One region of the Enterobacter sp. JS8-1 genome, then DNA from elsewhere that is predicted to be linked to it. Evidence: predicted binding sites of a transcription regulator. Region 1 holds the regulator's gene; each other region holds the start of a gene.
What was found. The regulator LexA, encoded in region 1, represses DNA repair genes until DNA is damaged. The targets are predictions, from matches to a motif close to TNCTGTATGTACATACAGNA.
Positions count from the first base shown of each region.

Region 2: a site for LexA is predicted at 2,197-2,216, ahead of umuD (translesion error-prone DNA polymerase V autoproteolytic subunit). Genes of this name have one in related genera too.
Region 3: a site for LexA is predicted at 3,414-3,433, ahead of sulA (SOS-induced cell division inhibitor SulA). Genes of this name have one in related genera too.

Region 1 covers NZ_CP185805.1:287,863-294,564, forward strand. Annotated here, with positions in the region: gene plsB (glycerol-3-phosphate 1-O-acyltransferase PlsB) at 1-942, opposite strand, end outside; gene ACOQH0_RS01385 (diacylglycerol kinase) at 1,097-1,465, shown strand; gene lexA (transcriptional repressor LexA) at 1,574-2,182, shown strand; gene dinF (MATE family efflux transporter DinF) at 2,245-3,582, shown strand; partial or broken gene ACOQH0_RS01400 (hypothetical protein) at 3,579-3,653, shown strand; gene ACOQH0_RS01405 (CsbD family protein) at 3,703-3,912, shown strand; gene zur (zinc uptake transcriptional repressor Zur) at 3,982-4,494, opposite strand; gene ACOQH0_RS01415 (cupin domain-containing protein) at 4,609-5,097, shown strand; gene traF (conjugal transfer protein TraF) at 5,322-6,581, shown strand; gene dusA (tRNA dihydrouridine(20/20a) synthase DusA) at 6,664-6,702, shown strand, end outside.
Region 2 covers NZ_CP185805.1:2,101,204-2,107,905, reverse strand. Annotated here, with positions in the region: gene ACOQH0_RS10030 (LysR family transcriptional regulator) at 1-133, shown strand, start outside; gene ACOQH0_RS10025 (hypothetical protein) at 216-485, shown strand; gene umuC (translesion error-prone DNA polymerase V subunit UmuC) at 498-1,760, opposite strand; gene umuD (translesion error-prone DNA polymerase V autoproteolytic subunit) at 1,744-2,178, opposite strand; gene ACOQH0_RS10010 (EAL domain-containing protein) at 2,312-3,835, opposite strand; gene ACOQH0_RS10005 (hypothetical protein) at 4,049-4,258, shown strand; gene ACOQH0_RS10000 (aldo/keto reductase family oxidoreductase) at 4,297-5,163, opposite strand; gene tcp (methyl-accepting chemotaxis citrate transducer) at 5,307-6,702, shown strand, end outside.
Region 3 covers NZ_CP185805.1:1,698,095-1,704,796, forward strand. Annotated here, with positions in the region: gene ACOQH0_RS07920 (AAA family ATPase) at 1-769, opposite strand, end outside; gene matP (macrodomain Ter protein MatP) at 956-1,408, shown strand; gene ompA (porin OmpA) at 1,473-2,528, opposite strand; gene sulA (SOS-induced cell division inhibitor SulA) at 2,884-3,393, opposite strand; gene ACOQH0_RS07940 (TfoX/Sxy family DNA transformation protein) at 3,611-4,237, shown strand; gene yccS (YccS family putative transporter) at 4,194-6,356, opposite strand; gene ACOQH0_RS07950 (YccF domain-containing protein) at 6,375-6,702, opposite strand, start outside.

The DNA.
Region 1 (6,702 bases):
CAGCAGGTAGTCCATGTGGCTGCGGTGGCAGGGCACATAAACAATTTCATGACCGTCATGGGCCAGCTGGCGTACGCGCTCGGCGTTGTGGACGTTAATACCCTGATAGAGACGGTTCCATGTGAAACTCAGGATACGGTCAGAGAGACGAATCATCTCATAGGAGAAGTTTGCCGCGATCTCTTCCATCAGTGCAATGGCGTTTTGCTGTGCTTTCTCGTGGGAAATCTTCTTGCTGCGCGCTTCGTCTTCAACTGCGCGGGCAATCGCTTTGGAGGCCAGCAGCTTGTTGAACAGATCCTGACGCGCCGGGAGACGAGGCCCAACGGCAGCCAGACGCTGGCGTGCGAAGTGCATACGCGCCACGCGCGCCAGTTTTTGTGCGATGATCTTGTCGGTGCCGTGCTCGTCTGCCATACGGCGCAGCGAAACGGAAGGGGAGAAGCGTACAAAGCTGTCGCGTCCCAGCCAGGAGACCGCGAAGAACTTCTGGATGCCGTTGAGCATACGCAGCGGCGGATTCTCTTCGCCTTTTTCGCGGCCCGGACGGCGACCAAACATCACTGAGACCGGCACCATCTGCACATCCAGATCGGGATTGCTGCGGTGCAGGTCGAGATAGTCATGGAACAGCTTGATGGACTCTTCTTTCGGCGTGTAATAGGTAAACACGCGCGGCCCGCCGTGAATAAACACGTAGCGCGGCAGCAGAGTGCCATCAACTTCAAGCGGTTCAAGTGGGTCAGGTAAATCATGCGCCAGACATTGGGCGCGAAGCGTCAGCAGGTCTGCCTTCGAGTTATAAGGCAAAACGTACATAATAGGGCGCGACGTATCGAGCCCTAATTCCAGCGCAGGTTCTGCTGGGATAGACTTACTTTTTACCAGGACGCTTAATGGTAAATTAAGTAATTTGTAGTAAATTCGTGGCCAGCCGGACATAAACGATGTAAAGCCTCTGGTTAATAATGCAATTGCGGCGCAAGGATAACAGAAAGCGCGCAAAATTTCTGTTGTTACCCGTCATACTTCAGGCTACAGCGAAACGCGCTGCTGCCAGAGTTACTGACGCTATTTCCAATAAAAGGTTCTATTAATGGCCAATAATACCACTGGGTTAACTCGAATCATCAAAGCTGCCGGCTATTCATGGAAAGGTTTCCGTGCCGCATGGGTCAATGAAGCCGCGTTTCGCCAGGAGGGCGTTGCCGCTATCGTCGCGGTTATCATCGCCTGTTTCCTTGATGTTGATGCTATTACCCGCGTACTTCTCATCGGCTCTGTTCTTTTGGTGATGATAGTGGAAATTCTCAATAGCGCTATTGAGGCGGTTGTGGACCGTATCGGTTCAGATTTCCACGAACTTTCTGGCCGTGCGAAAGACATGGGGTCTGCCGCTGTGCTGTTGGCGATTATCACGGCAGCGATCACTTGGGTTACGTTGCTTTGGTCACATTTCCGATGAGCCTCGAGGAATAATTAAGTCCCTGGTTTTTTGTGCAGTTTTTGGTTCCAAAATCGCCTTTGACTGTATATACTCACAGCATAACTGTATATACACCCAGGGGGCGGAATGAAAGCGTTAACGACCAGGCAGCAAGAGGTGTTTGATCTCATCCGGGATCATATCGGCCAGACGGGTATGCCACCCACGCGTGCGGAAATCGCTCAGCGTCTGGGCTTCCGTTCTCCAAATGCGGCCGAGGAACACCTGAAAGCGCTGGCGCGCAAAGGTGTGATTGAAATTGTGTCTGGCGCGTCTCGCGGCATTCGTCTGCTGGTGGAAGAAGAGACAGGTATTCCGCTGATTGGTCGTGTCGCCGCAGGTGAACCTCTGTTGGCCCAGCAGCATATTGAAGGTCACTATCAGGTTGATCCTGGTATGTTCAAGCCGAGTGCGGATTTCCTGCTGCGCGTCAGCGGGATGTCTATGAAAGATATCGGCATTCTTGACGGCGATCTGCTGGCCGTTCACAAAACGCAGGATGTACGTAACGGTCAGGTTGTGGTCGCGCGTATTGATGATGAAGTGACCGTCAAACGGCTGAAAAAACAGGGTAATACCGTACAGCTGCTGCCCGAAAATAACGAATTCTCCCCGATTGTGGTGGATCTGCGCGAACAGAACTTCTCCATTGAAGGTCTCGCCGTTGGTGTTATCCGCAACGGTGAATGGCTGTAACTTCTTCCTGACAGGCTACGGGTCTCCGTAGCCTGGATCATTTCCCATTCCCGGTATTTTTCATGTCACTGCTGACGGCTTCTGATAAGGCATTGTGGCGTCTTGCACTGCCGATGATTTTTTCCAATATCACCGTTCCCCTGCTTGGCCTGGTGGACACCGCGGTGATTGGTCATCTGGATTCTCCCGTTTATCTGGGCGGCGTGGCGATTGGCGCAACGGCGACCAGTTTTCTCTTTATGCTCCTGCTCTTCTTACGCATGAGTACCACGGGGCTTACGGCACAAGCCTATGGCGCGAAAGATCCGCTGCGACTGGCGCGGGCGCTGGTTCAGCCACTCATTCTGGCGCTTGGGGCAGGCGCGTTAATCGTTCTGTTTCGCACGCCGCTGATTGATCTGGCTCTGCACATTGTGGGCGGCAGCGAGGCGGTGCTGGAGCAGGCCAGGCGCTTCCTTGAAATCCGCTGGCTCAGCGCGCCCGCATCGCTGGCAAACCTGGTTCTGCTGGGCTGGCTGCTGGGCGTGCAGTACGCTCGTGCGCCGGTCATCCTGTTGGTGGTGGGAAACCTTTTGAACATCGTGCTCGACCTCTGGCTGGTGATGGGCTTGCACATGAACGTACGGGGCGCGGCGCTGGCAACCGCAGTTGCAGAATACAGCACGTTTCTCATCGGACTGTGGATGGTCTGGCGCGTACTGGTCATGCGTGGAATCTCCCTCGTCATGCTGAAAACCGCGTGGCGCGGCAACATCCGCGAGCTGCTGGCGCTGAACCGGGACATCATGTTGCGCTCGCTCCTGCTGCAACTCTGTTTTGGTGCGTTAACGGTTTTTGGTGCCCGTCTTGGGCCTGAGATCGTTGCGGTCAACGCGGTACTGATGACATTGCTGACGTTTACCGCGTATGCGCTGGATGGCTTTGCTTACGCCGTGGAGGCGCACTCCGGGCAGGCATACGGTGCGCGTGAAAGTGGCCAGCTCCGCGAGGTGTGGCGAGCGGCTTGCCGTCAGTCAGGTCTGGTCGCGCTGGCATTCGCACTGATTTATGCCTGTTTCGGCAGCGATATTATCGCGTTACTCACGTCGTTACCGGCTTTACGCGAACTGGCGGGCCACTATCTCATCTGGCAGGTGATCTTACCGGTGGTGGGCGTCTGGTGTTATCTGCTGGACGGCATGTTTATTGGCGCAACGCGCGGCGCGGAGATGCGTAACAGCATGGCGGTCGCGGCTGCAGGTTTTGGCATGACGCTGCTGACCTTACCGTATTTGGGCAACCATGGTTTATGGCTGGCACTGGCGGTTTTCCTGTCGCTGCGCGGATTGTCGCTGGCATTCATCTGGCACCGCCACTGGCAAAACAATACCTGGCTCCCTTCCCGTCACGATATATCGTGACGGTTAAAGATTCCGAATATGAAATCAACCGCCGAATCCTTAACTACAATTATTATCACGTCCAGCAGAAAAGAACGTAACGGACGTTACGACCCAACGCTTAACTAAGAGGACACGATGATGAATAAAGACGAAATCGGCGGCAACTGGAAGCAGTTTAAAGGTAAAGCGAAAGAACAGTGGGGTAAGCTGACGGATGACGATATGACCGTCATTGAAGGTAAACGCGATCAGCTTGTCGGTAAAATCCAGGAGCGTTACGGCTACGCAAAAGACCAGGCGGAAAAAGAAGTGGGCGACTGGGAAAAACGCAACGACTACCGCTGGTAACCGGGCTATACCCGAGAGTACAAGGAAGTACACCCTGAGGGCGGCCCTGAGCCGCCTTTTCTTTTGCCGTTAACGCGGCTTTTTCTTCACGAGAATGGAGTGATCGTGTTGGCATTCATCCTGATGACGACAGGATTCCACCTCCACGCACGCCGAGCACAGCCCGTGCGCTTCAATCACGTTATGACGCAGGGCGAAGCCCATTTTAGCCGCCAGCGTATGCATAATATCTTCCACGCCTTCCGCACACTCTTCCTTTACCGCGCCGCAGCGGTCGCAGATAAACATGGCTGAGGTATGGGTTGGCTGATCGAACAGATGGCACAGTACATAGCTGTTGGTCGATTCAACTTTGTGCACAAACCCTTGTTCCAGCAGGAAATCCAGCGCACGATAAACCGTAGGCGGTTTTGCCTGCGGCTCGCTTGCACGCAGCAAATCCAGCAGGTCATATGCGCTGATGGCACTCTGTTGCAGGCTCATCAGGCGCAATACCTCGAGGCGCTGCGGAGTCAGGCGCACATTGCGTTGCGCACACAGCTTTTCGGCCTGCGCTAACAGCTCTTTTGTGGACTTATCCATTTAGCACCTCGGATGTATAGGATGGAAAACCCTCACTTTATCATGTTCTGGTAAAAACACCGAGATCCACCAGGCTGTGCTATACCTGACGCATCGCAATTCGGGGAATTAACCATGAAAAGACCTGACTGTATTAAGCACTGGCAAGATGTGGAAGGTGCTGACGATTCGACCTATCCCGACAGTAACGAACTTTTTTCCATCGGCGCGCCCCTTGCTCGCAGGCTGGGCTTAGGCCGCATCGGTATTCATCATGAGCGTTTGCCGCCAGGGCGTCGTACGTCTTATCCGCATGCGGAAAGCGACGAAGAAGAGTTTATTTATGTGCTTGAAGGGCATCCGGAGGCCTGGATAAACGGCTACCTGTGGAAGCTTGAGCCAGGAGACAGCGTGGGGTTCCCCGCCGGGACGGGCGTTTGCCATACCTTTATTAACAATACCGACGAAGAGGTGCGGTTGCTGGTTGTCGGCGAGGCCAACAAAAAGCAAAACCGTATCTACTATCCGCTGAACCCGGTTTATGCCGCGACGCGTGAGGACCGCTGGGTAGATCATCCTCCTCAATTTTTTGGGCCGCACAATGGAAAACCCGAGCGGAAATAATTTTCCTCTTCTATAAATATTGAGGGCCGTCACAAATTACAACAGGCCGTAAGGGAATTTTACTTAGGGAAAGAAATAGCGGGTCTTTTACTTCTTATTCACAGCAATAGTTCGTTCCTGTTTGGGTGATAACAGACAGGGGTTATTTCATAACAGACTATAACGGGCATACTGTGAAAAAATATTTTAAATTTTCGGTGGTTAGCATTGCTGTCTCCTTTTTTATGGCAAATCAGGCGGGAGCAGCCAATACCTGGACAGAATCACGTAGCGACGCAATGGGTGGCACGGGCGTCGCTTCGGGCAGCTATGGCAGCGGGGCGTTAATCAACCCCGCGTTGTTGGCAAAGGCGAAACCGGACGATGATGTGACGGTTATTTTACCGTCCGTTGGCGTGCAGGTGACGGATGAAGACAATCTCCAGGATGAGATTGATACCATCAACGATAAAATCAATCACTATAAGGATGTGGTTGATAGCCTTACCCCCATCGAAGTGATTACCAACCCGCTGGGCTCAATCGATCAGTTCCAGGGAGCGGCAAAAGATCTTGCCGATGAACTGGACTATCTCAAAGGCAAAACCGCACGCGCTACGGCAGGCGCGGGGATTGCGGTGAGTATCCCTAACGATATGCTCTCAGTGGCCTTTATGGCGAAAGGCTATGCCCACGGGCGCGTCAGCTCTTCTATCGATCAGCAAGATATTGATTACCTGCGTAGTATCCAAAACAGCGATGCGGTGGCGGCGGGCGTGGCACTGGATGCGGCGCTAAACGGTACCGATCAAATTACGAAAAACCTTAACTCTACAGCGTCTGGCCGGGCGGCAATTGTCTCCGATTATGGTGTTGCCATTGCCCGTCAGTTCGATCTGGGGGGCGTCCCGGTTTCCCTTGGCGTCACGCCAAAACTGCAGAAAACCTGGATCTATAACTACACCACCTCAATTTACGATTACGACAGTAACAAGTGGAACGACAGTCGCTACCGGAAAGACGATACCGGCTTTAACGTGGATGCCGGTATCGCGGCCGATTTCGGCGAGCACTGGACGGTCGGGGTGAGCGGGCAAAACCTGATGTCGCGCGATATCGACACCAAAGACATTCGCATCCGCAACGGGCGCACGGGGGAAGTGGTGAGCTATAAAGACACCTATCAAATCCGTCCGCTGGTGACGGCCGGTGCCGCCTGGCACAACGATCTGGTGACCCTGACCGCCGATGGCGATCTAACTGAAACCAAAGGCTTCAAAAGCGAAGATACCTCGCAGTATGTTGGCGTGGGTGCGGAAGTGACGCCGCTAAGCTGGCTGGCCGTGCGGGCGGGTTATCGTGCCGATATGAAAGGCAACGACAGCAATGTCTTTACCGGCGGTGTTGGCTTTGCGCCATTTAACACCGTCCACGTTGACCTGATGGGCCTGTACGGCGAGGACGAAACCTGGGGCGCAGGAGCACAGTTAAGCATGACGTTTTAACGTGAACCGGAGGCGCTGCGTCTCCGGCTTTTCTTTGTGCTATAGTAGCGCCCCTTTTCCACCAGATGCTTAAAACTTCGCCATGTCGTCAGAACTACAGACTGCTTTCTCCGCACACCGT
Region 2 (6,702 bases), 1.8 Mb from region 1:
ACTGCCCGACTGGCGGTTACCCGATCGCTTCCTCTATGCCGTTTATCCTGACGCCCGCTTTATTCCGCAGCGCGTCAGAAAGGTCGTCAGCGTGATTGAGCAGTTACTGCCTGAAATAATAAAGAAAAATTAATTGTTCCCGCCGTAAACCACGTGCATTTTTTAACCGCAAGGAATAGAGTGTTTTTACCGTATCCCCTCTTTCTGGAGCACTTATGCCGGATTACTGTTTTTTCAAAAAAGGCCCAAACCTCATTGCGATCGAGAGCGCGAACACCGATGCGGCCGCTCAGCTCACCGCTCAGGGGTTTGAAAAACAGTTTGAGAAGATCGGCGCCATGGATGAAAAAGAGGCGCTGACCCGCCTTGCTGATATCCGTAAAAATGATGACATCGATCGCCATAACTTCCTGGCCGGAGCGGGCCAAATGCCGTGGATCGGCGTGCTGACGGCTGCGGCAACCTGGTTGACGCAAAAGAAATAACGCAACGCTCCTCTACTTCGCCACCGGCAAATCGGCGTACCGCGTCGTATAGGCCGGTGACAGCATCTCGCGCTTCATCGCCCAGGATTTCTCAATCCCCTGCCCGGCGAACCATATCTTCCCTTTGCCGGAATGATTTACGCTGTCGATCATCTCCATCAGCGCTGCGCTGTTGGCGCGCAGTCGATTATCGTCAAACAAATTAAGCTGGGCGACGCCGCTGCTGAAAAAGTCCGCCAGCATGACTCCGGCTTTCATATAGCGATAGCCGTCGAGCCATATACGCCCCAGCGCCTCCGTGGCGGCGCGGATAATATCGCGCGAGTCATTGGTGGGCGTCATCAGCGTGACAGAAGCCTGATTGCCGTAATAAATTTCGTTGTCAGCGTGCGGGCTGGTGCGCACAAACACGCTGATAAAGCGACAGTACTGATGCTCGCCGCGCAGTTTTTCCGCTGCGCGTTCCGCGTAGGCGCAAATGGCCTGGTGCATCTCTTCGTATTGCGTAATACGGTGTCCAAATGAACGGCTACAGATAATTTGCTGCTTAGTGGGGGTGAACTCTTCCAGATCAAGGCACGGCTCGCCGCGAAGCTCGCGCGCCGTACGTTCCATTACCACGTTAAAATGTTTGCGAATGACCCAGGATGACGCTTCCGCCAGTTCCAGCGCCGTGGTAATGCCCATCGCGTTCAGTTTTTTCGTAATGCGCCGTCCTACTCCCCACACCTCCTCTACCGGAACCTTTTCAAGCAGTTTACGCTGCCGCTCGCGGCCTGAGAGATCGACCACGCCGCCCGTGCTGGCCCAGCGTTTCGCCGCATAGTTGGCCAGTTTCGCCAGCGTTTTTGTCGGAGCAATACCGACGCCAACGGTTAAGCCCGTATTTTTAAAGACCTGCGTGCGCATCTGGTGACCGAACGTTTCCAGCGACAGGCAGTGGCTGACACCCGAAACATTCACAAATGCTTCATCAATGGAGTAGATCTCAATGGCCGGAGCGAGATCGGTCAGCGTCTGCATGACCCGGCTGCTGAGATCGGCATACAGCGCATAGTTCGAGCTAAAGACGTAAACCCGCGACGGGTAGCGCTTTTCTTTGAATTTAAAATACGGCTCACCCATTTTTATGCCGAACTGCTTTGCCTCTCGCGACAGTGAAATAATGCAGCCGTCGTTATTGGACACCACCACGATGGGCTTCCCTTCCAGATCGGGGCGGAACACCCGCTCGCAGTAGGCATAGAAGCTATTTACATCAACCAGCGCGAACATGTTTATGCGTTTTGAGTGTGTGGGTGACGACGCCGAAGATCTGCAGCTCCTCTTCGGACTGAAAGGCGATCGGCTGATAGCGGACATTATGTGGCAATAGCCTCAGAACCGGGCGGGTCTGTAGCTCTTTCACCGTAAACTCACCGGCGACCGATGCCACGACGATATCCCCATGTTCGGCATTTAACGAACGATCCACCACCAGCAGATCGCCATCGCTAATTCCCGCCCCAATCATGGAGTCTCCGCTCACCTTGATAAAATAGGTCGCACTGGGGTGTCTCACTGCCAGCCGGTTAAGATCGAGACGATCCTCCACGTAATCCTGCGCCGGGCTCGGGAAACCACAGGCGACGCGTTCTAAAAATAACGGTAATTCAATGACTTGTTTTGGGTGATAAGAAAAGAGAGTGTCCATAATGCCTTTCTCGCCAGATACTGTATATAAATACAGTATTACGGATTATGGACAAGGATCAAGATGATTTCCGGAGGCGAACCCAAACGCGTTGAAGTTTGAGCGGATTTAATTTAGCCATAGCCTGTACAAGTCACTCCACCATGACCTTCACCTTGGCTTTAGACAGCAAAATATGGATAAGCCCGGTAAAGGCGACCGGTCTAAAGAAGTAGTATCCCTGCTGATATACGATGTTATTCCGGTTGAGATAGTCTAATTGCGCTTTCGTCTCAACGCCTTCCGCCACAATGCTGATGGAGAGCTTACGCGCTAAATCCAATACGCAATCGAGGATCCGGGTGGAGTCCTCGTGTTCATTGACTCTGCTGACGAAGCTGTGGTCAATCTTGATGTAATCGATATGCAGATCGTGCAGATAAGAGAGCCCGGAATAGCCGGTGCCAAAGTCATCCAGGGCAATGGCAAAACCATTTTCATGGAGCACGTTCAGGGTCTGCACGAGGCGTTCATCAATATCCAGCGGCTCTCGCTCTGTCACCTCAATCACATGGTTTAAATCCTTTCTGACGAAGCTATTTTTATATTTCAGGCATTCGTCCACGAAGCCTGGCATCCCGATATGGGAAGCGCTGAAGTTAATCCCGATATGAAAACCTTCCGGAAGTTTACTGGAGATGGCATTCATTTGCGTCACCACCTGCGCCATCAGGCTTTGTGTCAGGGAAACAATCAGCCCCGATTTTTCAGCAATCGGAATGAATGCTCCCGGTGAAATATATCCCGCTTTGGGGTGCTTCCATCTTGCCAGCACTTCCACGCCCCGCAGCGTACCCTCCCTGCCGTTAACCACGGGCTGGTAAAACGGAATGATTTCTCTCTTCGCAATCGCACTGCGAAGTGATTCTTCAGGAAGCGTGTGTTTGTTCAGGTACTTATACAGAACATAAGCCGCGATACCGGCAACCAGCAGTACGAAAAGGAGTATGCCGCCCCCCTGACGAAGCAGCCTTTGCGGGCTGAAAAAAGGCGCAGGGTTGTATCGGATGCTATAGGCGTATTGTTCAGAGTAAACCTGTCTGGCCTGACGTTCGCCGGGAGACGTGACGTGCAGTTCGCCAGAGGCGTCAATTGCGCTCCCGCCTACCGCTAATGAATAATTCACGTGCTTTAACGGCGTGCTTAACGCATCCCGGATATGGCGATCGCTGATCGTCACGATAATACGGTTTTCTGCAAACCGGGTCTGAAAGAGCAAAACCGGCTGCCCGTTTACCGTATCGCTTGCCGGAACAAGAAATAAGGGAGTATCGGGTAATGTATTAATATGCCGCAATAACACGCGATTTCCCGGCAGAGAGGAACACCAGGGCTGCCCCTGCCTGATGATGACGATGGTTCTGAGATGTGGCTGAAGCGCTGCCTCCGTACCCAGTTGATACTGGCCTTCTGCATCGCACCCCTTGACGATAATTTCCGTCGCCGTTCGGGCGGCAACGCGCGCCTCGTCAAGAATGTCATTGATATCGCTTATAGCATATCGGGCTCCCGACTGACTGTCGGCCCGTGCTGAATACCAGAGTTGAATATTGAGGATAGAAATACCCGCAATAAAAATGGCTACTGCTGCTGCGACAGGCACAAAAGTGTTACGCATCAACGTATCTACCCTACAGGGTTATGATTATAAATAGCATGGTCGACAATAATAAAAATAACCATGTTATCTTTAAATTTATGACTTAATTATGACTTATCGCGAGAGTCCAAATAAATCAATCACTATAAAAACACTAGTGATTGACTTTAAATTTAGACTAATGCATATTTTACAGCACGAATTAACAAGACTTTTTGGAGGACGTTTTCTATGCCAGCCCGTGATTATCCCGACAAACGCGTTGCTCGCGGTTTAGCAAAGGAGGCCGATCTCAGGATGTTGAGCGCCCGCATCGATCCCGACCTGATGGAGTACATCAGAACCACCGCCTATGAAACCCGCAAAAGTAAGCAAGAGATTGTGGCGGAAGCGTTAGCGCTTCACCGGCAGAATAACCCGATGACGCCTGCGGCAGACTAGGCCAGGGCTTCATCTGGCAGGCGGTATTCTGTTTTCGCTTAATCCACCAGTGAATTCAGCGTGTCCAGCGCGTCCGGCGGTAACACCAGATCCCCGGCGGCAAGGTTTTGCTGGAGATGCGCCACGGAGGACGTTCCGGGGATCAGCAGGATGTTCGGAGAACGTTGCAACAGCCACGCCAGCGCAACCTGCATTGCCGTTGCCCCCAGCGCATCCGCAACCGCCTGCAGCCCGGAAGATTGCAGCGGCGTGAAACCGCCCAGCGGGAAGAATGGCACCCAGGCAATCCCCTGCTGCGCAAGCGTATCCACCAGCGAATCATCACCGCGATTCACAATGTTGTACATGTTCTGCACGCACACCACGGACACCATTTTCTGCGCCTCGGCGACCTGAGAGGCAGTGACGTTACTCAATCCAATATGGCGAACCAGCCCCTGCTGCTGTAGCTCCGCCAGCGTGGACAACGGTTCAGCGATCGATCCTTCCGCAGGACCGTGGGCGCTAAACATGATCCGCAGATTGACCACATCCAGTACGTCCAGCTGCAGGTTGCGCAGATTATCATGCACCGCCTGAGTCAGTTCCTGTGCGGAAAAGGCCGGGAGCCAGGCACCTTTGTCGTCGCGGCGGGCGCCGATTTTGGTCACGATGGTCAGATCGTCCCGGTAAGGATGAAGCGCCTCGCGGATCAGCTGGTTAGTCACGTGCGGGCCGTAAAAATCGCTGGTATCGATATGATTCACACCCGCGGCCACCGCTTCGCGGAGCACCTCCAGCGCGGCCTGCTTATCCTTCGGTGGGCCAAACACGCCCGGCCCGGCAAGCTGCATCGCGCCATAGCCCAGTCGTTTAACCGTTCGCGTGCCGAGCGCGTACGTTCCGCTTTTATCAATGCTGCTCATGTTGACCTTCCTCATAAAAATGATCCGGGTTTACAACAGGTTCCCGATCGGAGCCCTAAGTTAAGCACGAGTTAAATTAAAGTTTAAATTCTATACGACGATAGTATTGATGTACCTCTGCATCTCTCTAACGGACGACCGCTATGCTGAAAAATCTGCACGTGATTACCGGTATTATCTTTGCCCTCACCATATTCTGTCTGCTGCAAGTTGTCACGGGAGGGTTGTTCTACTCTGCCGTCAGCAACGATCGCCATAACTTCCAGAACTCCGGGGTGCTCAATGCCCAGCAGGAGAGCCTGAGCGACAGCGTCAATACGCTGATAAAAACGCGCGTTACCGTCACCCGCGTGGCGATCCGTTACCTGAAAAACCAGCGCGATCCTGCGTCCCTCGCGGCGATCAACACGCTGTTAGGCACCGCCAATGACTCTCTGGCGAAAGCCGAAGCCTACAACAAAGAGTGGCAGAAAATGCCGCAGGTTAATGGCCAAAACGCGGCGTTAACCGAAGAGATGCAGAAATCCTGGAATCAAATGCACGAGGTGATGCGTCTGTCGATTGAGTATCTGCGCGCCGACAACTATCAGGCTTACGGTGATCTGGATGCCCAGCAGGCACAGGACGGGATGGAAGCGGTCTATAACCGCTGGCGTGCCGAAAACAACACCCTGCTTAAAGCGGCGACACAAGAAAACCAGAGCAGCTTTACGCAGATGCAGTGGACGCTGGCAGGGATTTTCCTGGCCGTGATCGCCGTACTGGTCGTAATCTGGCAGGGTTTACAACACCTGCTGCTGAAACCGCTCAAAACCATCATGAACCACATCCGCACCATCGCGGGCGGCGATCTGACGCAAAACGTCGATATCTCTGGCCGCAATGAGATGGGACAGCTGGCGGCAGGCCTGCATGAGATGCAGCAGTCGCTGGTTAACACGGTCAGTGCCGTACGCGGGAGCACGGATTCGATTTATACCGGCGCGGGTGAGATTGCCGCCGGGAGCAACGACCTCTCGGCCCGTACCGAACAGCAGGCTGCCTCGCTGGAAGAGACGGCCGCCAGTATGGAAGAGTTGACCGCAACGGTTAAACAGAACTCCGATAACGCGCGTCAGGCTACGCTGCTGGCGAAAAATGCCTCTGAAACGGCCGCACGCGGCGGTCACGTCGTGGATAACGTGGTTCGCACGATGACCGAAATTGCCGACAGTTCGCAGCAAATCGCGCACATCACCGGCGTGATTGACAGCATCGCCTTCCAGACGAACATTCTGGCACTTAACGCGGCAGTGGAAGCCGCTCGCGCCGGGGAACAAGGTCGTGGATTTGCGGTTGTCGCCGGTGAAGTCCGTACGCTGGCGAGCCGCAGCGCCCAGGCGGCGAAGGAGATCAAAGGGCTGATTGAGAATTCCGTCAGCCGGGTCAACACCGGCTCTGAGCAGGTGAGCGAGGCTGGTGCAACGATGAAAGAGATCGTCGCCGCAGTCACCCGCGTCACCGATATTATGGGCGAGATTTCATCAGCCTCTGACGAGC
Region 3 (6,702 bases), 1.4 Mb from region 1:
GTTCAGCAACGGCCATCACCCACTGGCACCACTGCGCCATATCATCCGCATCGGCAATTTGAATGTTGTCTTCGTATTCGCTGTAAACCGCCTGATCCGCCAGCTCTGGCTCCATTTCCTGGAAGTCGGCCAGAGACTCACGATCCCCCGTCAGCACGACGGTTAGAGAGAGCGGCATTGACGGGATGGATACAGGCAGAGGGCGAGACTCGTCATAGCCTACCCAGTCGAAGCGCTGCTGGCTCACGATCGTTTTCAGACGCATCCACAGCAGCGGCTGCGACATCAGGGTGCGCAGGGAAATAATAAGTACGCCGCCGTTTGCGCGATGCACCAGCCCTGGCTGCAGTGAGAGCTCACCGTTAAACTGACGAAGACAACCAAAGAGTTGTTCTGCTTCGACCCAGTTAGCGGTAACGACTTCGCCCTGCGCTGCAAAACGGTCATCAGCCTGCGTAGCGGGGGCGAAAGTGACATTATGCCCTGTGATACGATACTCGCCGCCGAAAACAGCATTCGCTTCCGGTTTCAGCTCGCGCATGGCATCACCCAGAAGCGTCAAATACTCGGCTTCTTCCGGGGCTTTGAGCAGCATGAAGGGAGATGTTGCCCATGGGCTTAACACCTGCTCCAGCGCGTAATGCAAACGCGGTTGTGTATCGCTAAGTATGAATTCGTGTTCTTGTGCGAGGTCTGGCTGTGCAAACAGTTCCTGATAGCTCTCGGTATCCGGAACCAGGTCACGCCATGCTAGTTTCGTAATGGTCAAAGTTGATGTTTTTTAGTCAGATGTAAAACCGTGGAGTATACCGTAAGCGGGGGGCTCTTCCCAAGCAGGATTCGGGATTTCAATGAGTGAATCTCAAGCGATGTTTCACAGGATATGATTTCTTTTCAGCAGATTGCTAAAAAACTGATATTCTGAACAGAGTTACGTGGTAACACTGAGATCGCAATGAAATATCAACAACTGGAAAATCTCGAAAGCGGCTGGAAATGGAAGTACCTGGTCAAAAAGCACCGTGAAGGGGAGCTGATCACCTGCTACATCGAAGCCAGCGCTGCGCAAGAGGCCGTGGATATTTTGCTGACCCTCGAAAATGAACCGGTACAGGTGAATAGCTGGATTGAGAAGCATATTAATCCCGCCCTGTTAAACCGGATGAAGCAAACTATCCGTGCGCGGCGAAAACGGCATTTTAATGCTGAGCATCAGCACACCCGTAAAAAATCAATCGACCTGGAGTTTATGGTCTGGCAGCGTCTGGCGGGGCTAGCGCAACGTCGAGGAAAAACGCTGTCAGAGACCGTAGTACAACTGATTGAAGATGCCGAGCATAAAGAGAAGTATGCCAGCCAGATGTCGACGCTGAAGAACGATCTTCAGGCTCTGCTGGGTAAAAAGTAGTTTCTTACTTTTCTTCAGACAATAAAAAACCCCGCATGGCGGGGTTTTTTTATAAGACGATAACTTATGCCGCAGGCTGAGTTACAACGTCTTTGATACCTTTAACTTCGATCTCAACGCGACGATCTGGTGCCAGGCAGTCGATCAGTGCAGCGCGAGCTTTCACGTTGTCACAGGTAGAACCGGTCACTGGGTTAGATTCGCCCATACCACGTGGGGAGATCTTGTTAGCTGGGATACCTTTAGATACCAGGTAATCAACTACAGACTGAGCACGTTTCTCAGACAGTTTCTGGTTGTAAGCGTCAGAACCGATACGGTCGGTGAAGCCCAGAACCACTACAGAACCATCTTTAGGATCCAGGTTGCTCAGCTGGGTGTACAGCTGATCCAGTGCCTGCTGACCTTCTGGTTTCAGGGTAGCTTTGTTGAAGTTGAACAGAACGTCAGACTTCAGAGTGAAGTGCTTGGTCTGTACTTCTGGAGCTGGAGCCGGAGCTGGAGCTACGATTGGTGCAGCATCTTCCTGCTGACCGAAACGGTAAGAAACACCAACGCTCAGCATGCCGTTGTCTGGACGAACGCCAACGGTAGCACCGTCACCAATGTTGTTAACCCACTGGTATTCCAGACGGGTAGCGATGTCACGGGTCATAGCCCACTCAACGCCACCAGCGAATACTGGGGAAACACCGGTGTCATGGTCGTCGCCAGCGATGCTGTTGCTGGAGTCTGCACGCCATACCATGCCGCCCAGACGGGTGTACACGTCCAGATCGTCAGTTACTGGGTAACCCAGTTTAGCGGTCAGCTGAACGCCTTGAGCTTTGAAAGCGCCATTGACGTTGTCGCCTTTGTATGGCATACGACCTAACCAGTCGTAACCCATTTCAAAACCAACATACGGGTTAACCTGATAGCCACCGAACGCGCCTGCACCCAGCTGGCTCTCGTGAGTCGGGCCATCGTTGTTCAGGCTGCTGTTGTACCAGCCGGTGTCATGGAACTGAGACCAGCCCAGTTTACCACCTGCATACCAGGTATTATCTTTCGGAGCGGCCTGCGCTACGGTAGCGAAGCCAGCCAGTGCCACTGCAATCGCGATAGCTGTCTTTTTCATTTTTTGCGCCTCGTTATCATCCAAAATTTGCCATGAAGATCTCTGCAGAGAAATCACGGTTAAATCCTTCACCGGGGGGCGTGGTCAAATATAAATCTACCGATATCTTCGGCTTAGGCCGAGCACCCCTGGCGATGTAAAGTCTACAACGTAGATGAAAACTTACAAGTGTGAAGTCTGTCAGGCATATGAAAAAAAAAGTTCCGTATACCTAATATTTAACATTTCTTGAACGAAAATTGTGCAGCAAAATTAACGAGAACCGCTCCAGACAAGCCTTGCCGAAGATTTGACGCGTTGAACTATTTCTGCATCTTATGGTCGAAAAAAATTCCAGGAAAACTCCTAATTTCACTCAATGATACAAATTTGAGTGAATTTTTAACCCGGAATGTTGTCCTCTGCGATAAGAATCTGCACGAACCGGTCGCATAATAAACCCCATTGCGTGACCTTCTTCCGCTGCTTCCGTCAGTCTCAGGTGTTCCTCTTCCGACAGTTCATCAGGCAGCCATCCGATCACCACACTGTAATTCCCTGTGCGTAAGGCCCGAATCATTGAATCTACCGTATCGCAGGGTGAGAGTTGGTTAATCTGCATCACTTTTGCCAGCGGCAGGCCCGCAGACAGAACCCACTCGCGGCTCAATTTTTGTTGTGGCGTTAGCCAAAGCTGCCAGCGTGATTGCTGACCAAGCTGTTGCAACAGCGGCAGTAATAAGAGTTGCGTTAACAGAGGCTGGTCTTCACGGTAAACCACTTCACTGATAAGCCCTGTAGAATCACGCCCGACGGATTTCTGCGCGACATTGCCAGCGGTAGAAGAGAGAGATGTTGAGCGATTTGCATAGCCTGAAGTGTACATATTCATTCCAGCCCTGTAGTTACTGTATGGATATACAGTAATCCCTGTATGCATAAAGATCAACCTCATTTTCGGAAAGAGACTCGCAAATTTCACCCATTCTTGGTGCGCCATAAAAAATCATCTTGCCCTCCAGCAATAAGTTGCCTATTTTCCTGCTAACGGATCCGTTAGTGAGAAATATCGTTGTTAATAATTGATTTTTAATGGAATTATCATGAAAAAGATATCTTATGAGCGGATTTATAAATCGCAGGAATACCTCTCACCGTTAGGCGAAATTCATCATCGGGCGCTATTCGGTGGGTACACCCTGGCGGTGGATAATGCGGTGTTCGCGATGGTGTCGGAGGGGGAACTCTACCTCCGGGCCTGTGAAGAAAGTGCCAGGTATTGTGTCAAAAACGCCTCTTCGTTTCTGACGCTGATGAAACGGGGCCGACCCGTCCTGCTTAATTACTATCGGGTGGACGACGGGCTGTGGCAGGACAGGGACAAATTGCTCCAGCTTTCCTCCTTTGCTCTCGACGCGGCAAGGAAGGAGCGCTGCCAGCGCCATCAGCGCAACCGGCTAAAAGATCTTCCGAACCTGACCTTTCAACTTGAGGTGCTGCTTTTAGAAGCAGGCATCGCTAATGAGGAAACCTTACGGGAACTGGGCGCCAGGAAATGCTGGTTAAAGATGAGGTCCAAAAACAAGGCCTTAAGTATTAAGGTGCTGTTCGCGCTGGAAGGTGCCATCGAAGGGCTACATGAAGCGGCGCTCCCGGCCGACATTCGCCGGGAGCTGACAGAGTGGTTTAATGCGCTGCCCGAGAGTCAGGAGCATCATTCTTCAAGGTAGCGATCTGCTGCTGCAGCCGGCAGATTTCCGGCAGCAGGGCAATCAGCAGGCCGATTTGCTGCAGGACCAGCGGTGCTTTGTTGTCGGCGCCCGGGTCAAGGTGGGCAATGCGTTGGGCCAGTTTATCCAGCGATTGTTGAACGCGCGGCTCATCGGCTGGCCGATGATGAAGTGCATCATCGACGTAGCAGACAGCATCATCCAGTAAGGCGAGAATACCCGGGTTGGTCAGTTTCTCACGGTGTGCGCCCAACGTAGAAATATAGCTAGTGAACGTATGATTCAGACACAGCAGACGAAAAGCAGTTTCCCGAATTTCCGCGGTGGCGCGCGGTTCCGTGGACATGTTCGAAACCACCGACGCCAGTTCCGCATCGCTGTTATGCGCATCGCGTCGGGCAATGCGATAAGCAAGGCGGTTATCGCGCCCCTGGTGGTATTGCTCAAGGATCGCATCAAGGTACCGGCAGTTTGCATTCATCGCCCTGTCTAACACACGCGGTAAATTACGAAAACGCCAGTCGGGCCAGATGAAACTCACCGCCGCCCAGGCGATAGCGCAGCCAATGAGCGTGTCGATCACGCGGGGCAGGGCAACTTCAAACCCTTCTCCCAGCAGGTTAAAGCACAGTAAAACCAGCAGCGTGATGAACATCGTCGCGTGGGCGTATTGCACATTACGGAAGGCGAAGAACAGTACGCCGGTAATGACGATCAGAACCAGTTGGCCTTCGATGGACGGCACGAAATAGAGCACCGGCAGACCAATGGCGACGCCTACCAGCGTTCCAATAATACGTAACGCCAGGCGGTGGCGGGTGGCGTTATAGTTCGGCTGGCAGACAAACAGGCTGGTGAGCAGGATCCAGTAGCCGTGGTGTAAACCGGTTATTTGAATTAACGCGTAACCCACGCACAGCACCAGTGACATTCTCACCGCGTGACGAAACAGGGCAGATTCCGGCGTAAAATTGCGGCTCAGCCGCAGCCACATGTCGCTAACGCTATGCACGCTGTCATCAGCAAGCTGATTATCGGCATCATTGCCCGGCATGGCCATCGCCTGCTCGGATTCAATCGTCGCGAGCTGAGCATCGATTGCCCGCAGGTTATTAAGCAAAAACCCCAGCGCTTTTATATGTTCCGGTGCGGTTCCACTGGCCTGCACGCGGTCGATTGCCGCATCAAGATGGCTAAACGCGCGCTCAAACCGCGGGTCATGCTGATAGGGCGTTCGCAGTAAAATTGAACGCGCTAGCTGCTGGCACGCCTGAGACTGCATGGAAAGTAACCGCTGGAAGCGGAACATCACGTCGCTGTAGCGGAACGTTTCACGCAGGGCTGCATACTGAACGTGCGAAGAGCTGGCGCGCTCATGGATGTCCTGAGCGGCAAAGTAGTAGTGAAGTGTTCTTCGCGTCCCGCGTTGGCCGCGGTCTCCGCGCAGTCGGGTCAGCAGGGAGGCTTTGGTCTGGTTCAGCATAGCGACCAGCTGGCCGTTTGCCAGCGCCAGATCGTAAAGAGGGGCCTGACTTTCCTCTTCGATATCCGGGTCAAACAGCCGGGATTTCAGCTCCAGATAATGAGCCAGCTGCTCATAGCTGCGAGCAAGATTATCCTGCAGAGGGCGCACCGGGAAGATGAGGTGCCCTGTTAACGTCAGTAGGTTATACCAGATGGCCCCCAGCAATAGCAGCACGGGTTGCTGGTACCACTGATCGTACAGCGACACGCCCAGCATGGTGTAAATAGCAATCAGCAGCGCGCCAAATGCGATGGTGGCATAACGCTGTCCAAGCCCGCCGAGCAGAATAAAGCCGCTGGTGGAGAGCGTAAGGCCTAAGGCAAATAGCCAGGGCCACGGGAAGAGCAGCTCGACAGACGCGGACGCAATAAAGAAACAGATAAGAGTGATAACCAGGTTGCGCAGACGCCCTGCCAGACGGTCATCGAGGTCCGCAAGCGCCCCCGCAACCACCCCTAACGTGAGCGGAATCGTGAGCTTAACGTCATTCAGCCACCACGGCAGGGCAACGGTGCCACAAAGCGCGATAAAAATTCTGACGTTATAAAGCCAGATGCTGTTCCAGGTATAACGGCGAAGCAGTGGGCTTAGCATGAGCGCGGCCAGTCCTTATTACTGAAAACGACGGCGAGCATTGGCCTCACGCGCGGCTTGCGCCACCTCAACCGGGACGACCCTGCGTCCAACCGGCCACAGGGCAATGACGGCAATTTTAAAGTTCGCGATCCCAACAGGAATGCCAATAATCGTCACGCACTGGGCGATACCGGCAAAAATGTGCATCAGGCACAGCCACCAGCCAAAGAAAATCAGCCACAGAATATTCAGTACGGTGCCGCCGGTATTCATCAGCGCGTTTTTACCTTCCGGGTTCAGCTCATCAACGTGGACAGCCTCATTACCGTAGGGAATAAAGGAGAGTTTGGTGATTTCCCAGCAG